DNA from 3 places in the Streptomyces sp. DSM 116795 genome. Region 2 is predicted to be linked to each of the others. Evidence: riboswitches for the same ligand, from Rfam matches in the RefSeq annotation. Region 2 holds a riboswitch; each other region holds the start of a gene.

Region 1 (6,038 bases), 3.4 Mb from region 2:
CATCCCGGGCATGCCCTCGCCGCACAGATCGCGGGCGAACTGCAGTTCCGCCTCGACGGCCTCCTCCAGCATCTCCGTGACCTCCTTCTCCAGCTCCGCGTCGAAGAGTTCGGGTTCCTCCTCGCGGACGGTGTCCACGACGTCGAAGGCGAAGGACATGTGCATCGACTCGTCACGGAAGACCCAGTTGGTGCCGGTGGCCAGCCCGTGCAGCAGCCCGCGGGAGCGGAACCAGTAGACGTATGCGAACGCGCCGTAGAAGAAGAGCCCTTCGATGCAGGCCGCGAAGCAGATGAGGTTGAGCAGGAAGCGCCGCCTGTCGGCGCGGCTCTCCAGCCGGTCGGTCGGCCGGCTGCCCTCGCCCTCCTCCATCGCCGCCATCCAGCGGAAGCAGAACTGCGCCTTCTCCCTGATGGACGGGATGTTCTCGACCGCGGCGAAGGCCTCCGCGCGCTCGTCCACATCGGGCAGATAGGTGTCCAGCAGCGTCAGATAGAACTGGACGTGCACTGCCTCCTCGAAGAGCTGCCGCGACAGATACAGGCGCGCCTCGGGGGAGTTGATGTGCTTGTAGAGGGAGAGCACGAGATTGTTCGCCACGATCGAGTCACCGGTCGCGAAGAACGCGACGAGACGGCTGATCATGTGCTGTTCGCCGGGTGTGAGCTTGGCGAGGTCGTCGATGTCGGAGTGGAGGTCGACCTCCTCCACGGTCCAGGTGTTCTTGATCGCGTCGCGGTACCGGTCGTAGAAGCCGGGGTAGCGCATCGGGCGCAGCGTCAGCTCGAAGCCCGGGTCGAGCAGATTCCCGGCGGGACCGCCGGCGGTGGTCTTGGCGCTGGTCATTACTGGCATGCCTCGCAGGTCTCGGGGTTCTCCAGGGAGCAGGCGGCTTCGCCGTCGCCGGCTGCGTCGGCGTCGGCTGCGTCGGCGTCGGCGTCGGCGGCGGCGGCGGTGGCGGTGGCGGTGTCGGAGGCCGTGGCGGTGGCGGCGGACGGCAGGGCCTGCGTGCCGCCGTTGCGGCCGTCGCCACCACCGTCCTCCCCGGTGTCGCCCACGTCGCCGCTCGTCCCGCCCGCCGCGCGGGCGATCCGTGTCGCGGGTCGCGAACGCAGGTAGTACGTGGTCTTGATGCCGCTCTTCCAGGCATAGGCGTACATCGAGCTGAGCTTGCCGATCGTGGGCGCCGCCATGAACAGGTTCAGCGACTGGCTCTGGTCCAGGTACGGGGTGCGGGCGGCGGCCATGTCGATCAGGGAGCGCTGCGGCAGCTCCCAGGCCGTGCGGAAGAGCCGGCGGACGTCCTCCGGGACCCGCGCCAGCTCCTGCACCGAGCCGCTCGTCTCGCGGAGCTCCTCACGGGTGCGCTCGTCCCACATCCCCAGCCGCTTCAACTCCGCTACGAGATAGGCGTTCACCTGCAGGAACTCGCCGCTCAGCGTCTCCCGCTTGAAGAGGTTGGAGACCTGCGGCTCGATGCATTCGTACACCCCGGCGATCGCCGCGATGGTCGCGGTCGGTGCGACGGCGAGGAGCAGCGAGTTCCGCATGCCCGTGCGGGCGATGCGGGCGCGCAGCTCCGACCAGCGCTCGGGCCAGGTCCGTCCGGCCTGCGGGTAGTGGTCGGGATGCAGCACGCCGCGCGCCGTACGAGTCTCCTCCCAGGCCGGCAGCGGACCGTGCCGCTCGGCGAGGTAAGCACTGGTCTCGTACGCGGCGAGCATGATCCGTTCGGAGATGCGGGTGGACAGCTCCCGCGCCGCCGCGGAGTCGAAGGGCAGCCGCATGCGGAAGAAAGCGTCCTGCAGGCCCATGACGCCCAGACCGACCGGACGCCAGCGGGAGTTGGACCGCTCCGCCTGCTCCGTCGGATAGAAGTTGATGTCGACGACCCGGTCGAGGAACGTCACGGCCGTACGGACTGTGGCGTCCAGGCGCTCCCAGTCCATCCCGTCCCCGGCCTCGGTCAGGTGGGCGGCGAGGTTGACCGATCCCAGGTTGCAGACGGCCGTCTCGCCGTCGTCGGTGACCTCGAGGATCTCCGTGCACAGGTTCGAGGAGTGCACGATACGGCCGGGTTCCGCGGTCTGGTTGGCGGTGCGGTTAGAAGTGTCCTTGAAGGTCATCCAGCCGTTCCCCGTCTGCGCGAGGGTGCGCATCATGCGCGCGTACAGCTGGCGGGCCGGCACCTGCCGCACCGCGCGGCCCTCGGCCTCCGCCCGGCGGTAGGCGGCGTCGAACTCCTCGCCCCACAGGTCCGCGAGCTGCGGCACGTCGACCGGGGAGAAGAGCGACCAGCCGGCGTCGGCCTCCACGCGCCGCATGAACTCGTCCGGAATCCAGTGCGCGAGGTTGAGGTTGTGCGTGCGCCGCGCCTCCTCGCCGGTGTTGTCCCGCAGTTCGAGGAACTCCTCGATGTCCGCGTGCCAGGTCTCCAGGTAGACGCAGGCTGCGCCCTTGCGCCGGCCGCCCTGGTTCACGGCGGCGACCGAGGAGTCCAGGGTGCGCAGGAACGGCACGATGCCGCCGGAGTGGCCGTTGGTGCCGCGGATCAGCGAACCGCGGGCGCGGATACGGGAGTAGGGCAGGCCGATGCCGCCCGCGTGCTTGGAGAGCCGTGCCACCTGCTTGTAGCGGTCGTAGATCGAGTCCAGGTCGTCCTGCGGCGAGTCCAGCAGATAGCAGGACGACATCTGGGCGTGCCGCGTACCGGAGTTGAAGAGCGTGGGGGAGGAGGGCAGATACGCGAGCGAGCTCGTCAGCCCGTACAGCTCGGCGACCTCCTCGGCCGCCTCCGCCGAAGCGTCCGCCGCGAGTCCGCACGCGACGCGCAGCAGGAAGTGCTGGGGCGTCTCGATCACCTGCCGGGTCGTGGGATGCCGCAGCAGGTAGCGCGAGTGCACCGTGCGGAGCCCGAAGTAGCCGAAGCGGTCGTCCGCTCCGTCTGCGATCGCCGCATCCACCAGCGCGTCCAGCCGCTGCGCGTGCGCCCGTACGAACTCGGCCGTGCGGTCGGCGATGAGACCCTCGCGGTGCCCGGTCGCGACGGAGGATGAGAAGGACACGGCGCCCTGGCCGCGGGCCTCGTCGCGGATCGCGAGGGTGAGCAGCCGCGCCGCCAGCTGTGAGTATGCGGGCTCCTCGCCGATCAGCCCGGCGGCCTCCTCCGCGGCGAGCGCCCGCAACTCGGCCTCGCCGGCGCCCTGCCGGCGTCCGCGGAGCACCGCCGTGGCGACCCGGCCGGCTTCGGTGCCGGGCAGATCGGCGGTCAGCTCGGTCAGCTCGGTCAGGACGCGCGACAGTGCGCCGTCCCGGTCCGGTGGCGCCGGTGAGGAGCCGGACGCGGACGCCGGTACGTAGGCCGATGCCGGTACGGACGCGGGTGCGTCCCCGGTCCCGGTTGCGGTCCCGGTTGCGGCCCCGGTCACGGTCACGGATGCGATGGTCACGGGATGTGCTCTCCCTCGCTCGGTTCAGGTCACCGGCTCACCGGGGAGCGCACTTGGCGGGCGCGCGAGGGGCATGCCGCATCGGCGAAGCGGCAGACCTTGCGGCGTCCACCGGCCCAACCCTCGGGACCCGGACGTCTTTCGACACGGCCGGCAGGCACTCGGACTCGCGACGACCGCTCAGCGCGGCTCACCCGGAAGAGGACGGGCCTGCGGCACAGAGCAGCACATCGCACACCGTTGCGGGACAGTTCCGGATTCGCACCGGATTCCCCTGCGCGGCAGCGAGCACGAGCATACATCTAGTAGCGAGTTGCGCCACTCGCCCCCACATCTTGTGCCGGGTGAGTCGCAGTTCACAGTTCGAGAGCGAACGCGTGCAGCCACAGGCCGGGATACGGCTCCCAGTCCTGCTCGGGCACCGGGACGAACCCCAGCCGCCCGTACAGCCGGTGGGCCGCCGACATCCCCTCATGGCTGCAGAGCACGAGCCGTCTCAGGCGACGCTCACGCGCCCTGTCCATGCACGCGCGCACGAGGGCCTCGCCCGCTCCGCGCCCGCGCCCCTCCGGCCGTACGGCGAGCATCCTGAACTCGCCCTCGCCGGGCCCCGCGATGTCCGCGTACTCCCCGCCGTCACCGACGAATGAGACCGCGCCGAGCACGGAATCCGAGGCGGTGTCGACGGCGACCAGGATCTCCGTGTGCTCTGCGCGGCGCCGCGCCGCACGCAGCTCCGTCAGGTACGGATCGTCCGCACCGAACGTCAGCAGTCCGTCCTCGAGATACGCCTGTGCCGTCAGCTCGCCGACGCCGTCCAGCTCCTCGTCCCGCGCCGGTCTGATCGTGATGTCCATGGAACGAGCATGCCTTGCCCCACTGACAACGCGGAGGGCTGCCCGTCCTCGCCAGGACGGACAGCCCTCTCACGTACGTCAGTGACTCCCGCACACCTCAGCAGCAGCGGAAGCCGCCGCGGGGATCGCACTCGCGCGCGTCGGTGCGCTCCCGCTCGAACTCCCGGCGGCTCGGCACCCGCGCCGTGGGATCGTGCTCGCGCAGATGCGCCACGTACCGGTCGTAGGCGCTCTCGTCGGTCAGCTCGCGCATGTACCAGCGCACCCAGCGTGCGCCGCGCATCAGGCGTCCCGCCACCGCTGTCATGAGCTCTCACGCGCCCCTGAGCCGCTCGTGGCGCCCGCACCGCCGGAGCCCTCACCATCGCCGTCACCGGCCCCGACACCCGCGCCGACGGCCACCAGCTCCGCCTTCTCCTCCTGTGTGGGGATCAGGCCGGAAGGAGCGACGAGTTCGGACTTCTGGTACGGGACCTCGTTCAGCGGCGTGCTGTCCGGAGCGCGCAGCGCCTTGACGCACACGCGGCCGGCGTCCACCAGAACCACCACGACCAGCAGCGCGAAGAGCGCCGAGAGCACGCCGTCCACCGTCGAGTTGGTCACGATGGTGTGCATGTCGTCCATGCTCTTGGCGGGCGGCAGCACCTTGCCGTCGTCGATGGCCGCCTGGAAGTCGGAGCGCTGCTGGAAGAAGCCCACCTTCGGGTCGCTGGAGAAGACCTTCTGCCAGCTCGCCGTCAGCGTCACCACCGCGTCCCAGACCAGTGGAACTCCCGTCACCCAGGCCCACTTGACCCTGCCGGACTTCACCAGCAGCGTCGTCGCCACCGCGAGCGCGACGGCAGCGAGCAGCTGGTTGGCGATGCCGAACAGCGGGAAGAGCTGGTTGATCCCGCCGAGTGGCTCGTGCACGCCGACCCACAGGAAGTAGCCCCACAGGGTGACGACGATCGCGCTGCACAGCCACAGACCCGGCAGCCAGCTCACCTTGCGGAACGGCTTGTAGAGGTTGCCCAGCGTGTCCTGCAGCATGAACCGGCCCACGCGGGTGCCCGCGTCCAGCGCGGTGAGGATGAACAGCGCCTCGAACATGATCGCGAAGTGGTACCAGAAGGCCTTCGCCCCCGCACCGCCGACGACGGCCGAGAAGATCTCCGCGACCCCGACGGCCAGGGTCGGTGCCCCGCCCGTACGGGAGAGCAGCGACTGCTCCTCGACTTCCTTGGCCGCCGAGGCCAGCGCCTCCGGCGAAATCGAGTATCCGAGGTCGCCGACCGCCTGGGACGCCGACTGCACACTGTCGCCGATGACACCCGCCGGGGCGTTCATCGCGAAGAAGAGACCGGGGTCGATGATGCAGGCCGCGACCATCGCCATCACGGCGACGAACGACTCCATCAGCATGGAGCCGTACCCGATCATCCGGATCTGCGTCTCCTTCTGGATCATCTTCGGGGTGGTGCCCGAGGAGATCAGGGCATGGAAGCCGGAGAGCGCCCCGCAGGCGATGGTGATGAAGACGAACGGGAAGAGCGACCCGGCGAAGACGGGCCCGTCGCCGCGCGTCGCGAAGTCCGTGACGGCGTCCATCTTCATGGTGGGCATCGCGACGACCACACCGACGGCGAGCAGCCCGATGGTGCCGACCTTCATGAACGTCGAGAGGTAGTCGCGCGGCGCGAGCAGCATCCATACGGGCAGCACCGAGGCGATGAAGCCGTACACCACGATC
Region 2 (6,038 bases):
GCGCACGATGAACTCCTCCACTGTGAGGACCCTCCTTGTACGCGGCATGCTCGCCGGTCTCGTCGCCGGGCTGTTCGCCCTGGTTGCGGCCTCCTTCCTGGGTGAGCCGCACATCGACGCGGCCATCGCCTACGAGGAGGCGCATTCGCACGAGCACGGCGGCGAGGCACCGCTCGTCAGCCGCGGCATGCAGTCCACCGCGGGCCTCGCCACCGCAGTCCTGGTCTACGGCGTGGCCATCGGCGGCATCGCCTCGCTCGCCTTCAGCTTCGCGCTGGGGCGTGTGGGCCGCTTCGGTCCGCGTGCGACGGCACTGCTGCTGGCGGGCGCCGCGTTCGTCTGCCTGTACCTGGTGCCGTTCCTGAAGTACCCGGCCAACCCGCCGTCCGTGGGCGACCCGGCGAGCCTCGACAAGCGCACGGCTCTGTACTTCCTGATGGTGCTGCTGAGCGTGCTGCTCGCCGTCGCGGCGACGATCCTCGGCAAGCGCCTGGCACCGCGCCTGGGCAACTGGTACGCGACGGTGGCGGCGGCAGCCGGCTTCGCGTTCGCCGTCGGGCTCGCCTACGCCTTCCTCCCGTCCCTCAGTGAACTTCCCGACCACTTCCCCGCCTTGCTGCTGTGGGAGTTCCGCGTCTCGACGCTCGCCGTGCACCTGGTGCTGTGGGCCGCCTTCGGGCTGACGTTCGGCCATCTCGCCGAGCGGGCTCTGGGGTCGGCGGCACGCGGCGAGAAGGGCGCGGAGTCGCCGTCCGCCGCGGCGCCCGCCGCACACTGATGACCTGACGACCTCGCTCCACGCCGCACGAACGCCGCTGCCGGGCACCCGCGAAGGGTGCCCGGCAGCGGCGGTTCGGCCTCTGAGGAGCCCCGCCGGGGCCCCTCCGGCGCCTCAGCCGCGGGCCGCGACCTCCGTCCGTACGGTCCGTGCCGCCTCCACCATGTGCTCCAGTGCCTGACGCACCTCCGGCCAGCCGCGGGTCTTCAGACCGCAGTCCGGGTTGACCCACAGCCGCTCCGCCGGGATCGCACCGAGGCCCTTGCGCAGCAGCGACGCAACCTCACCGGCGTCGGGCACCCGAGGGGAGTGGATGTCGTAGACACCGGGGCCGACTTCGTTCGGGTAGCCGGCCGTGGCGAGTTCGCCGGCGACCTGCATGTGCGAGCGGGCCGCCTCCAGGCTGATGACGTCGGCGTCGAGACCCGCGATGGCGGAGACGATGTCGCCGAACTCCGCGTAGCACATGTGCGTGTGGATCTGGGTGTCCGCACGCACGCCGCCGGTGGCCAGCCGGAAGGACTCCGTCGCCCACGCCAGGTACTGCGGGCGCCCGTCGGCCCGCAGCGGCAGCGTCTCGCGCAGAGCGGGCTCGTCGACCTGGATGACGGCCGTGCCGGCGGCCTCCAGGTCGGCGACCTCGTCCCGCAGGGCCAGCGCGACCTGGCGTGCCGTCTCCGCCTGCGGCTGGTCGTCCCGTACGAACGACCACGCGAGCATGGTGACCGGGCCGGTGAGCATGCCCTTGACGGGGCGTGAGGTCTGCGACTGGGCGTAGCGCGTCCACCCCACCGTCATCGGCTCGGGACGTGAGACGTCGCCGGCGAGGATCGGCGGCCGTACGTAGCGGGTGCCGTAGGACTGCACCCAGCCGTGCTGCGTGGCGAGGTATCCGTTCAGCTGCTCCGCGAAGTACTGCACCATGTCGTTGCGTTCGGGCTCGCCGTGCACCAGCACGTCCACTCCGGCCTGCTCCTGGAAGGCCAGTACGTCGCGGATCTCCGCGGCGATCCGCTTGTCGTAACCCTCCGCGTCGAGCCGTCCGGCCCTCAAGTCGGCCCGTGCGGTGCGCAGTTCGCCGGTCTGCGGGAAGGAGCCGATGGTGGTCGTGGGGAGCAGCGGCAGACCCAGCCGGGTGCGCTGTGCCGCGGCGCGCTCCGGGTAGGACTGAGCGCGGCGCCCGTCGGCGTCGGTGACGGCCGCGGTACGGGCCCGTACCGCCGGGTCGCGGGTGAGGGCGGCGGACGAACGGGAGGCGAGCGCCGAGGAGTTGGCGTGCAGCAGACCCGCGATGACGTCGGTGCCCTCGCTCAGGCCCTTCGCCAGGGCGACGGTCTCCTCCACCTTCTGCCGTGCGAAGGCGAGCCAGCGCGCCACCTGCGGGTCCACGTCCCGCTCGACCGCGGCGTTCAGCGGTACGTGCAGCAGCGAGCAGGACGGCGCGACATCGACGCGGTCGGCGAATCCGAGCAGCGACGCCAGCGTGGAGAGCGACCGCTTCAGGTCGTTGATCCACACGTTGCGGCCGTCCACGACCCCCGCGACCAGCCGCTTGCCGGGCAGTCCGCCCGCACGCGCCAGATCCTCCAGATTGGCGGCGGCCGGTCCCGTGAAGTCCATCGCCAGCCCCTCGACGGGTGCCTTGGCGAGTACGGGCAGGGCCTCCCCGAGACGGTCGAAGTAGGACGCCACCAGCAGTGCGGGCCGGTCGGCCAGTCCGCCCAGATCGCGGTAGGCGCGTGCGGCGGCGTTCAGCTCCGCGGAGGTACGGTCCGCGGCCAGCGCCGGCTCGTCGAGCTGCACCCAGCGGGCGCCGGCTGCGCGCAGGTCGGCGAGCACCTCGGCGTAGACGGGCAGCAGCCGGTCCAGCAGGGTCAGCGGTTCGAAGTCCGCGGCGACGCCGGGCGCGGGCTTGGCGAGCAGCAGATACGTGACGGGACCGACGAGGACCGGCCTGGCGTCATGGCCCTGCGCGAGGGCCTCGGCCAGTTCGCCCTTCTGCTTCGAGGAGTCCGCCCCGAAGACGGTGTCCGGCCCCAACTCCGGTACGAGGTAGTGGTAGTTGGTGTCGAACCACTTCGTCATCTCCAGCGGTGCGACGTCCTGAGTGCCGCGCGCCATCGCGAAGTAGCCGTCAAGGGCGTCGGCGGCCTGCGCGGCCCGGTGCCGTTCGGGTACGGCACCGACCATGAGGGTGGTGTCCAGCACATGGTCGTAGAGGGAGAAGTCTCCGGTGGGCACCTCGTGCACGCCGGCGGCCCTGAGCTGCTGCCAGTTCTCCTGGCGCAGCCCCGCTGCGGTCTCCCGCAGGGCGTCGGCGGTGACACGGCCCTTCCAGTAGCCCTCGACGGCCTTCTTCAGTTCACGGCCGGGACCCTGCCGCGGATATCCGTGGACCGTGGCCAGGGACCTCGTAGATGCGTTCGCTGCCGCGGCTGCGGACTTCGGTGTCACTCAACTCTCCTTCGCGAGTCTCGCCGGTGACCCTGATGCACGGGCGAGGGAGGAGAGGCGACGCGGCGGCCGCACGCACGCCGCGTGCCGTCCGCCTGTACCGCCGACCCGCCCTCGAGGTCACCGAGATCGCCGCATACGACCGTCGTACACGGGCAGTGGCAGGTCTTCGGACTCGTGGGCCTGCCGCGTCCGTGTTCCACGGACCGGCACCTACTGGCCGTCGCTTCCCGGGCCCACTCGGGCCCAGTGCGTAAGACGGCGTTCGTTCCCACTCACCGCTGCGGGGCAGTTCCGGAGTCTCACCGGATTCCCTCTTGCGACGTGCCTGCCTGGCGGACAGGCCGAACCGACTGCTCTTCCAGCGTACGGGGGTGTGTGGCGCACCGGCAAAGGCCGGGGATGCGGGGTAACTCATGCTCCCCGCCGGTTTACGCGGGGGTGGGCACGGCTCACGCCGGGTGTGGCCGCCGGCCGGGCCGCTCGCTCCGGCCGGACGCCGGGCCGGGCCCGCTCCCGCCTCCTTGCGGTGTCCCGGGCCGCCGGTGGCGACAGCGCCTCACCGCTCGCCTCCCACGGGGCCGCCGCCGCGCGTGGGTCAGTGCCGACCCGGGCCTCGAGGCTCGTGCCTCCCGGCCGCAGGCCCAGGCGGGGCAGGGGCACTTGGGTAACCGGGCCGCAGGAGGGCCCGCGGCGTGGCGCTCCCGAGTCGGCCAGGACGGGCGCCCGTTGGCCCCGCTCCGGGCCGGAACGGCCGCATGCGCGGCGGTCCGCCGTCCGTGTCCCGGCGGTGTGGCGCGCGCCGAGTCGCGGCCCGCCGGTTCCAAGCTGCTGCCGGAGACTCGCCGCTCCGCCGGCGCGCAGACCGGGCGGGGCGATCCCTTCCACGAGCGACTGGAGAAGATGACCATGCCATCCCGCCCCGCGCCCGCGTCCACTCCGGCATCCGGAGCATCCGGAACCGCGGCCGCTCCCGAAACCCGGGCCGCCTTCGAAGGCCAGGCCGCACCCCAAGCCCAGGCCGCACCCGCCGCCGAGGACGCCGGACTGCCCCCGGAGGCCAACCCCGCAGACCCGCGGTTCTGGCAACTGCCGCACGAACAGCGGCACCAGGTCTTCGCCATGCTGCGCGAGCGGGAGGCGCCCACGTACTTCGCACACCCGCAGCACACCCTGCGCAAGCGCCAGCAGCCCGGCTTCTACGCCCTCGTCCGGCACGAGCACGTGCAGGAGGCGAGCCGCAACGCGGCGGTGTTCGGGAGCGCGCCGGGTGTCACCACGCCGCACCCCGCACGCTGGGTGAAGGCCCTCTTCGGGGAGTCCATGGTCAACCTCGACGGCCGTGACCACGCCAAGCTGCGGAAGATCATCTCCCGTGCGTTCAGCCCGCGGCTGCTGGCCGGCACCGAGAAGGACATCGAGGACGTCGTCGCCACCGTCGTCGGTGACGCGGTGCGGCAGCCCTCCCGCGAATTCGTCACCGCTGTCGCCTCGCTGGTGCCGTTCGAGGTGGTGTGCAACATGATGGGCATCCCCCGGCGCCACCGGCCGCGCATCCTCGCCCAGCTCAACGACGCCTCGGAGAACATCGGCGTACGGCGGGGAGCCGGCGCGAAGTTCCGTATCCCGGGCAAGGGGCTGCGGGCCCTGGCCCGTATGCACGTCATGATCGCCATGCTCGCGCGGGAGCGCCGGCGCCGCCCAGCCGACGACCTCATCTCGGCGCTCGTGACCGCCGATGTGGACGGGCAGTGCCTGGGAAACCGTCAACTGGGCGCGTTCTTCACGCTGTTGATGGTGGCGGGGGTGGAGACGACCCGTAACGCGATCTCGCACGGCCTCGCGCTGCTCAGCGCACACCCCGAGCAGCGGGAGCTGTGGGAGAGCGACTTCGAGAAGTACGCGGACACCGCCGTCGACGAGATCGTGCGGTGCTCGACGCCCATCATCCAGTTCCGGCGCACGCTGCGCACCGACCACGTCATGGGCGGCCGTACGCTGCGCAGAGGCGACACCGTCGCGCTCTACTACGCCTCAGCCAACCGCGACGAGGCCGTCTTCCCCGACGCCGGCGCCTTCGACATCACCCGTGACCCCAACCCCCACCTCGGCTACGGCGGCGGAGGCCCGCACCACTGCCTGGGCGCGCACCTGGCCCGGCAGGAGCTCAAAGCGCTCTTCAGGCTGCTGCTCACCGACTCCGTCGGCATGCGGGCCGACGGACCGCCGGACCTGGTGCCCTCCAGCTTCGACAACCGCATCCGTTCACTGCAGTTCGACATCGCCCGGCCTCGCGACGGCGGAGAGGCGACCGCCCGGGTGAGCGGCGCCTGACGTCCGGAGCGCTCCACCGGGGCCCGTGCGGGACTGCGGGGGGCGCGGCGGCGTTGTGTCCCGGCGCGCGCCGGGACACAACGCGCGCCGTTGCCGCGCGCCCGAAGGTGGTTCTGCGCGCCTGTTACTGAGGGCCCGTCACCGTACGATGAATTGCATGAATACCGTGGTGTTTCTTCTCGCCCTCGGCACCACTTGTCGTATTACCAGGTTCATAACGAAGGACACCCTCGCGGCGAGCTTCCGATCGTGGGTGGCCGCGCGATTCGGTGACGATTCCAGGCCCGCCTATCTCGTCACCTGCAGCTGGTGCACCAGCATCTGGGTGTCCACCGCCGTCGTTCCTTCTGCGTATCTCGCCGGCGGCTCGCTCGCATTCCAGGCCGTCGCCATGATCCTCACCGTGTCCTACCTCGCGGGGATCGCATCCAACTGGATCGACTGAAACTGCGGTGTCAGCGCCGTGTGCCGA
Region 3 (6,038 bases), 400 kb from region 2:
GGCCGGCCTGGCCATAGCGCTGGGTACGTATCTCGGCGGCTGGCGGATCATCCGCACCATGGGCAACGGCATCACCGACATCAAGCCCCCGCAGGGATTCGCCGCGCAGACCTCCGCCGCGGTCACGATCCTCGCCTCCTCCCACATCGGCTTCTCGCTCTCGACCACTCACGTGTGCTCCGGTGCCGTCATGGGCTCCGGCGTGGGCCGCAAGGGCGGCGTCGTGCGCTGGTCGACGGCGGCCCGCATGGTGGCGGGCTGGGGTCTGACCCTTCCGGCGGCCGGGCTCGTCGCCGCGGGTGCGGCGCTGCTGGCGCGGCAGGGCGACTGGGGCGTCACCACGGTCGCGGTGCTCGCACTGGCGATGAGCGGCGGCATCTGGGTGCTCTCGCGCCGCCAGCCCGTCGACCACACCAACGTCAACGACGTCTCGCTGCCCGGGACTTCCGGGCCGGAGCCCGCCGGCGTCGTCACGGCCGCGCTGCGCAGCGTCGCGCCGCCGCCCGTAGCGGCGGCGGCAGCGGCGCACAACCGTGCGGACGGCAACGGCGGTCCGCACGCCACACCGGAGGACGCCGCCGTGCCGGTCCAGCCCGCGGAGGCGGACGCGGAGGCCGAGCGCCGACGAACCGCCTCCACACTCGGCTAGCCCGGCCGGCCCCGCTCGCTCCGCAGACCTCCGCAACCACACAGCAGACAGGGAAACGCTATGGACATCGACTGGGCAGCGCTCGGCCAGGTATTCGGCGTCAGCCTCGTGGCCACGGTCGCCCTGGTGGGCGTGTTCACACTCGGCATCGTGGGTGCCTCCGCCGGCAAGACCCAGAGCGCACAGGGCGGCGGCTCCTCCGTGCTGGCCCGCACCGGCGCGTACGCCTGCTTCGCACTGTGCGCCGCGGCCGTCGCGTACGGCATCTACATCATCACCGCGCCCTGAACAGCGCTGTAACGGCGGGCTCCTGAGGGCGGCCGCCGGGGCGAGGGGGTGCCTGACAAATAGCGTCGTCCTCCCCCTGGGCCTTCGGCCCGGGAGGTACCCCCAGCAGGGCGGGGTCCGCGGTGGCTGGTGCGTGCGATCGCAAGGCGGAGGGAGGAGAGCGCAGCGGGCTGCGCCGACGACTGACAACGCAGCGAGCGTGCGTGCAAGCCGCCGCGGAGCAGACGGGATTTGGCAGACACCCCCTCGGGGGTACGGAGCGCGCTGCTCCGTACCCCCTTCGTCATGTCCCGGTGCACCTGCCCGTGTGTCTGCTCACACTCTCCCGTCGCAGGTCAGCGGCGAGTTGACGCCCTTCCCGGTACGTGGTGGACTGCCGAATGCCCAACGGCGGCAGGAGAGGAAGCCGGTGCGAGTCCGGCGCGGTCCCGCCACTGTCACCGGGGAGCGCACCCCCAACCGACGGCCACGGCCCATATGTTCGACGGGCTGGAAGGCCGGGGGACGCAGCGATCCGGGAGCCAGGAGACTTTCACCGCCGGCACGTCGAACCAGGGCGCGGACCCTGAGTGAGGACTCCGTCATGCGTGGCTTGCCAGCCTCTCCCACACCTGTGTCCGCTCCCGTTCACGTCACGGCCCGTGCATTCGCCCGCGCCCGCGGCATCCCCCGGCACCGCGGCCGGCTGCCCGGCGCCGCCGCGCTGCTTCTCCGAGGCACGACGACGGCACGCTGACGGTGCGGGCCCATCGCACCCACCTGTTCGGCGCGGCCCTCGGTCATCTGGGCGATCTGCTGCTGGGCGACCCGCGCCGCGGGCACCCGGTGGCCGCCTTCGGCCGGGCCGCCGCCGCTGCCGAGCGCGTCCTGTGGCGGGATCACCGCGGTGCGGGCGCGCTGCACACCGCACTGTGCGTCGCGGGCGCCGTCACGGCCGTCACAGCGCTCTCGCGCACCGCACGCGCCCTCGCCGGGGCGGGCGGCGCCGCGCTCGCCGACGCGGCGGTGACCTGGACGGTGCTGGGCGGCACCGGGCTGCGGCAGGAGGCGCTGGCCGTGGCCGCGGCCCTGCACGCGGACGATGTGGAGGGCGCACGGCGGCTGTTGCCGAATCTGTGCGGACGCGATCCCCAGGCTCTCGACGCGGACGCCATCGCGCGTGCCGTCGTGGAGTCGGTCGCGGAGAACACCTCGGACGCCGTCGTCGGCGCCCTGGTGTGGGGGGCGGCCGCCGGGGCGCCGGGGATGGCAGCCTTCCGCGCCGTCAACACCCTCGACGCCATGGTCGGTCACCGCTCGCCCCGCCATCTGCACTTCGGCTGGGCGGCGGCCCGACTGGACGATGCCGCCGGCTGGCCCGGTGCGCGGCTCACTGCCGCACTCGCCGCGCTCGCCGGGCCTTCGCCGCGCGGGGCTCTGCGTGCGTGGTGCGCCGACGCAGGCCGCCATCCCAGCCCCAACGCGGGCCCGGTGGAAGCCGCGTTCGCCGGGGCGCTGGGCGTACGGCTGGGCGGCACCCTCAGCTACGGGGGACGCACCGAGCACCGCCCGGTGCTCAACTCCCAAGGGCGCACCGTACGTACGGGAGACATCGCCGAAGCGGTGCGGCTCTCGCGGCGCGTCGGCGCGCTGGCACTGCTGGTCACGTCGGCCGGCGGCGCGCTGCGGGCCGGCCGCCGGGCGGAAAGGGGTAGCCGGTGACGCCCACGGGAACGCACGGCGAGCGACGCGGCCGCCCCCCGGGCAGGTTCGCGGACGGAACGGGCGGCGGGCTGCTCGTCGCCGGCACCACCTCCGACGCGGGCAAGAGCGTGGTGACCGCGGGGATCTGCCGGTGGCTGACGCGCAAGGGCCTGAAGGTCGCGCCGTTCAAGGCGCAGAACATGTCGCTCAACTCGTACGTGACGCTGGACGGCGCCGAGATCGGCAGGGCACAGGCCATGCAGGCGGCCGCCGCGCGCACCGAACCGACCGCCCTGATGAACCCGGTGCTCCTCAAGCCGGGCAGCGACAGCAGCAGCCAAGTGGTGCTGCTGGGCAGGGCGGTCGGTGAGATGAGCGCCGGCGGCTACCACTCCGGCAAGCAGGAACGTCTGCTGGGCACGGTCGCCGACTGTCTCGCCGAGCTCCGGCGCACACACGACGCGGTGATCTGCGAGGGCGCAGGCAGTCCCGCGGAGATCAATCTGCGCCGCAGCGACATCGTCAACATGGGCCTGGCGAGGGCCGCCGGGCTGCCCGTGGTCGTCGTCGGCGACATCGACCGCGGAGGTGTCTTCGCCTCCTTCTTCGGTACGACGGCGCTGCTGGCGGCACAGGATCAGGCGCTGCTCGCGGGCTATGTGGTCAACAAGTTCCGCGGCGATGTGACGCTGCTGGAGCCCGGGTTGGAGATGCTGCACGGCCTGACCGGGCGTCCGGTGCTGGGTGTGCTGCCCTTCCGGCACGGCCTGGGCATCGACGAGGAGGACGGTCTGAGGGTCTCCCTGCGCAGCACCGTCCGCGAGTCGGCGCCGTCGGCCCCGTACGGAACCGACGTGCTGCGCATAGCGGTTGTGCCGGTGCCCCTGATGTCGAACTTCACCGATGTCGACGCGCTCGCCGCCGAGCCCGGCGTCGTCGTCCGCTTCACGGACCGGCCCGAGGAGCTCGCCGACGCCGACCTGGTGGTGCTGCCCGGCACCCGCGGCACGGTGCGGGCCCTCGCGTGGCTGCGCGAGCGCGGACTCGCGGACGCGGTGCGGCGCCGGGCGGCCGAGGGGCGGCCCGTGCTGGGCGTCTGCGGCGGCTTCCAGATGCTGGGAGAGCGCGTCGAGGACGACGTCGAGTCGCGGGCCGGCACCGTCGAGGGGCTCGGTCTGCTGCCGGTACGGGTGCGTTTCGCGCACGAAAAGACCCTCGCCCGGCCGTCGGGCCGGGCCCTGGACGAGCACGCAGAGGGTTACGAGATCCACCACGGGGTCGCCGAAGTGCTGGGCGGCGAGGCCGTGTTCAGGGACGCGGACGGCACGGCACTCGACGGCTGCCGGGACGGCGCCGTATGGGGGACGCACTGGCACGGGTCGCTGGAGAGCGACGGCTTCCGGCGGGCCTTCCTGCGCCGGGTCGCCGCCGACGCGGGCCGTGGCGGATTTCAGCCTGCGCCGCAGACCAGCTTCGCGGCGCTGCGCGAGGAGCAACTGGATCGCCTGGGCGATCTCATCGAAGAACACGCCGACACGGACGCGCTGCTGCGGCTGATCGAGTCGGGCCCGCCCACGGGCCTGCCGTTCGTCGCCCCGGGCGCGCCGGAGGCACAACACGCGGGAGCCTCTTGATGAGCACTGTTCTGCTGCTGTCCACCTCCGACACCGATCTGCTGGCGGCCCGCGCGTCCGCCGCCCCGTACCGGATCGCCAACCCCACGCGGGTCGACGCGGCCGGGGATCTGCCGGGGCTGCTGGACGGCGTGGACCTCGCGGTCGTACGGCTGCTCGGCGGCAAGCGCGCATGGGAGGACGGGCTTGCCGCGCTCAAGGCGTCCGGGGTGCCCACGGTGCTGCTGGGCGGGGAGGCGGTGCCGGACGCGGAGCTGATGGCCGAGTCGAGCGTGCCGTCGGGCGTGGTCGCCGAGGCGCTGAAGTATCTCGTGGAGGGAGGCCCGGAGAACCTGCGGCAGCTCGCGTGCTTCCTCTCCGACACGGTGCTGATGAGCGGGGAGGGCTTCGAACCGCCCGCCGCCATGCCGGAGTTCGGGGTGCACGGCGCCTACGAGCGACGGCCGGAGGCGCCCACGGTGGGTGTGCTCTTCTACCGGGCGCACGAACTCGCGGGCAACACCGCGTTCGTGGACACGCTGTGCGAGGCGATCGAGGCGGCGGGCGCCAACGCACTGCCCGTCTACTGCGGTTCGCTGCGAAGCGCGGACCCGGCGCTCTACGAGATCCTGGGGCAGGCCGACGCGCTGGTGACCACCGTGCTGGCGGCCGGCGGCACCCGGGCCGGTGACGCCTCCGCCGGCGGCGACGACGAGACGTGGGACATCGGGGCCCTGGCGGAACTGGACGTGCCGCTGCTGCAGGGGATGTGCCTGACGAGCACGCGGGAGGCGTGGCTGGCCTCCGACGCGGCCCTCTCGCCGATGGACGCGGCGATGCAGGTGGCGATCCCGGAGTTCGACGGGCGGCTGATCACGGTTCCGTTCTCCTTCAAGGAGGAGGGCCCGGACGGCGTCCCCGTCTACGCCGCCGACCCGGAGCGTGCCCGCCGCGTCGCGGGAATCGCCGTGCGGCACGCGGTGCTGAGGCACAAGCCGAACGCGGAGAAGAAGCTCGCGGTGGTCTTCACCGCCTACCCGACCAAGCACTCGCGGGTCGGCAACGCCGTCGGCCTCGACACTCCGGCGTCCGCGGTGAAGCTGCTGGACGCACTGCGCGACGCGGGGTACGGCGTCTCACCCCGCGACGGAGGAGCTGATGTCACCTTCCCCGACGAGGGCGACGAGTTGATCCACCGGCTGATCGCCGCGGGCGGCCACGACGTGGAGTGGCTGACGGAGGAGCAGCTTGCCGCCGCGCCCGCGCGCGTGCCGCTCAAGGACTACCAGGAGTGGTTCGGGCGCCTCGACCCCGGTCTGCGCGAGGAGATGACTCGGACGTGGGGTGAGCCACCGGGTGAGCTGTATGTCGACGGGGACGAAATCGTGCTGGCGTCACTCCAGTTCGGCAACGTCGTCGTGCTCATCCAGCCGCCCCGCGGCTTCGGAGAGAACCCGATCGCCATCTACCACGACCCGGACATGCCGCCCTCGCACCACTACCTGGCGGCCTACCGCTGGATCGAGCACACTTTCGGGGCCGACGCCGTCGTGCACATGGGCAAGCACGGGACGCTGGAGTGGCTGCCGGGCAAGGGCCTCGGCCTCTCCGCGGCGTGCGCCCCGGACCCGGTGCTCGGCGATCTGCCGCTGGTGTACCCGTTCATCGTCAACGACCCCGGTGAGGGCACACAGGCCAAGCGCCGCGGCCACGCCACGGTCGTGGACCACCTGGTGCCGCCGATGGCACGCGCCGACTCCTACGGGGATCTGGCCAAGCTGGAACAGCTGCTGGACGAGTACGCG

The links. Region 2 has a riboswitch for cobalamin ahead of metE (5-methyltetrahydropteroyltriglutamate--homocysteine S-methyltransferase). Riboswitches for the same ligand answer to the same signal wherever they lie in the genome.
Region 1: another riboswitch for cobalamin. It lies ahead of ACSMXX_RS09675 (ribonucleoside-diphosphate reductase subunit alpha); the one in region 2 lies ahead of metE (5-methyltetrahydropteroyltriglutamate--homocysteine S-methyltransferase).
Region 3: another riboswitch for cobalamin. It lies ahead of ACSMXX_RS26505 (cobalamin biosynthesis protein); the one in region 2 lies ahead of metE (5-methyltetrahydropteroyltriglutamate--homocysteine S-methyltransferase).

Annotation. Positions count from the first base shown of each region.
Region 1 is NZ_CM147707.1:2,300,081-2,306,118, reverse strand. Features, by position in the region: gene ACSMXX_RS09680 (ribonucleotide-diphosphate reductase subunit beta) at 1-855, opposite strand, end outside; gene ACSMXX_RS09675 (ribonucleoside-diphosphate reductase subunit alpha) at 846-3,302, opposite strand; cobalamin riboswitch at 3,636-3,770, opposite strand; gene ACSMXX_RS09670 (GNAT family N-acetyltransferase) at 3,806-4,306, opposite strand; gene ACSMXX_RS09665 (YbdD/YjiX family protein) at 4,404-4,613, opposite strand; gene ACSMXX_RS09660 (carbon starvation CstA family protein) at 4,610-6,038, opposite strand, start outside.
Region 2 is NZ_CM147707.1:5,747,176-5,753,213, reverse strand. Features, by position in the region: gene ACSMXX_RS24780 (CbtA family protein) at 8-778, shown strand; gene metE (5-methyltetrahydropteroyltriglutamate--homocysteine S-methyltransferase) at 893-3,232, opposite strand; cobalamin riboswitch at 3,376-3,602, opposite strand; gene ACSMXX_RS24770 (cytochrome P450) at 4,142-5,566, shown strand; gene ACSMXX_RS24765 (DUF1360 domain-containing protein) at 5,724-6,011, shown strand.
Region 3 is NZ_CM147707.1:6,150,468-6,156,505, reverse strand. Features, by position in the region: gene ACSMXX_RS26515 (anion permease) at 1-649, shown strand, start outside; gene ACSMXX_RS26510 (hypothetical protein) at 710-937, shown strand; cobalamin riboswitch at 1,290-1,488, shown strand; gene ACSMXX_RS26505 (cobalamin biosynthesis protein) at 1,676-2,638, shown strand; gene ACSMXX_RS26500 (cobyric acid synthase) at 2,710-4,254, shown strand; gene cobN (cobaltochelatase subunit CobN) at 4,254-6,038, shown strand, end outside.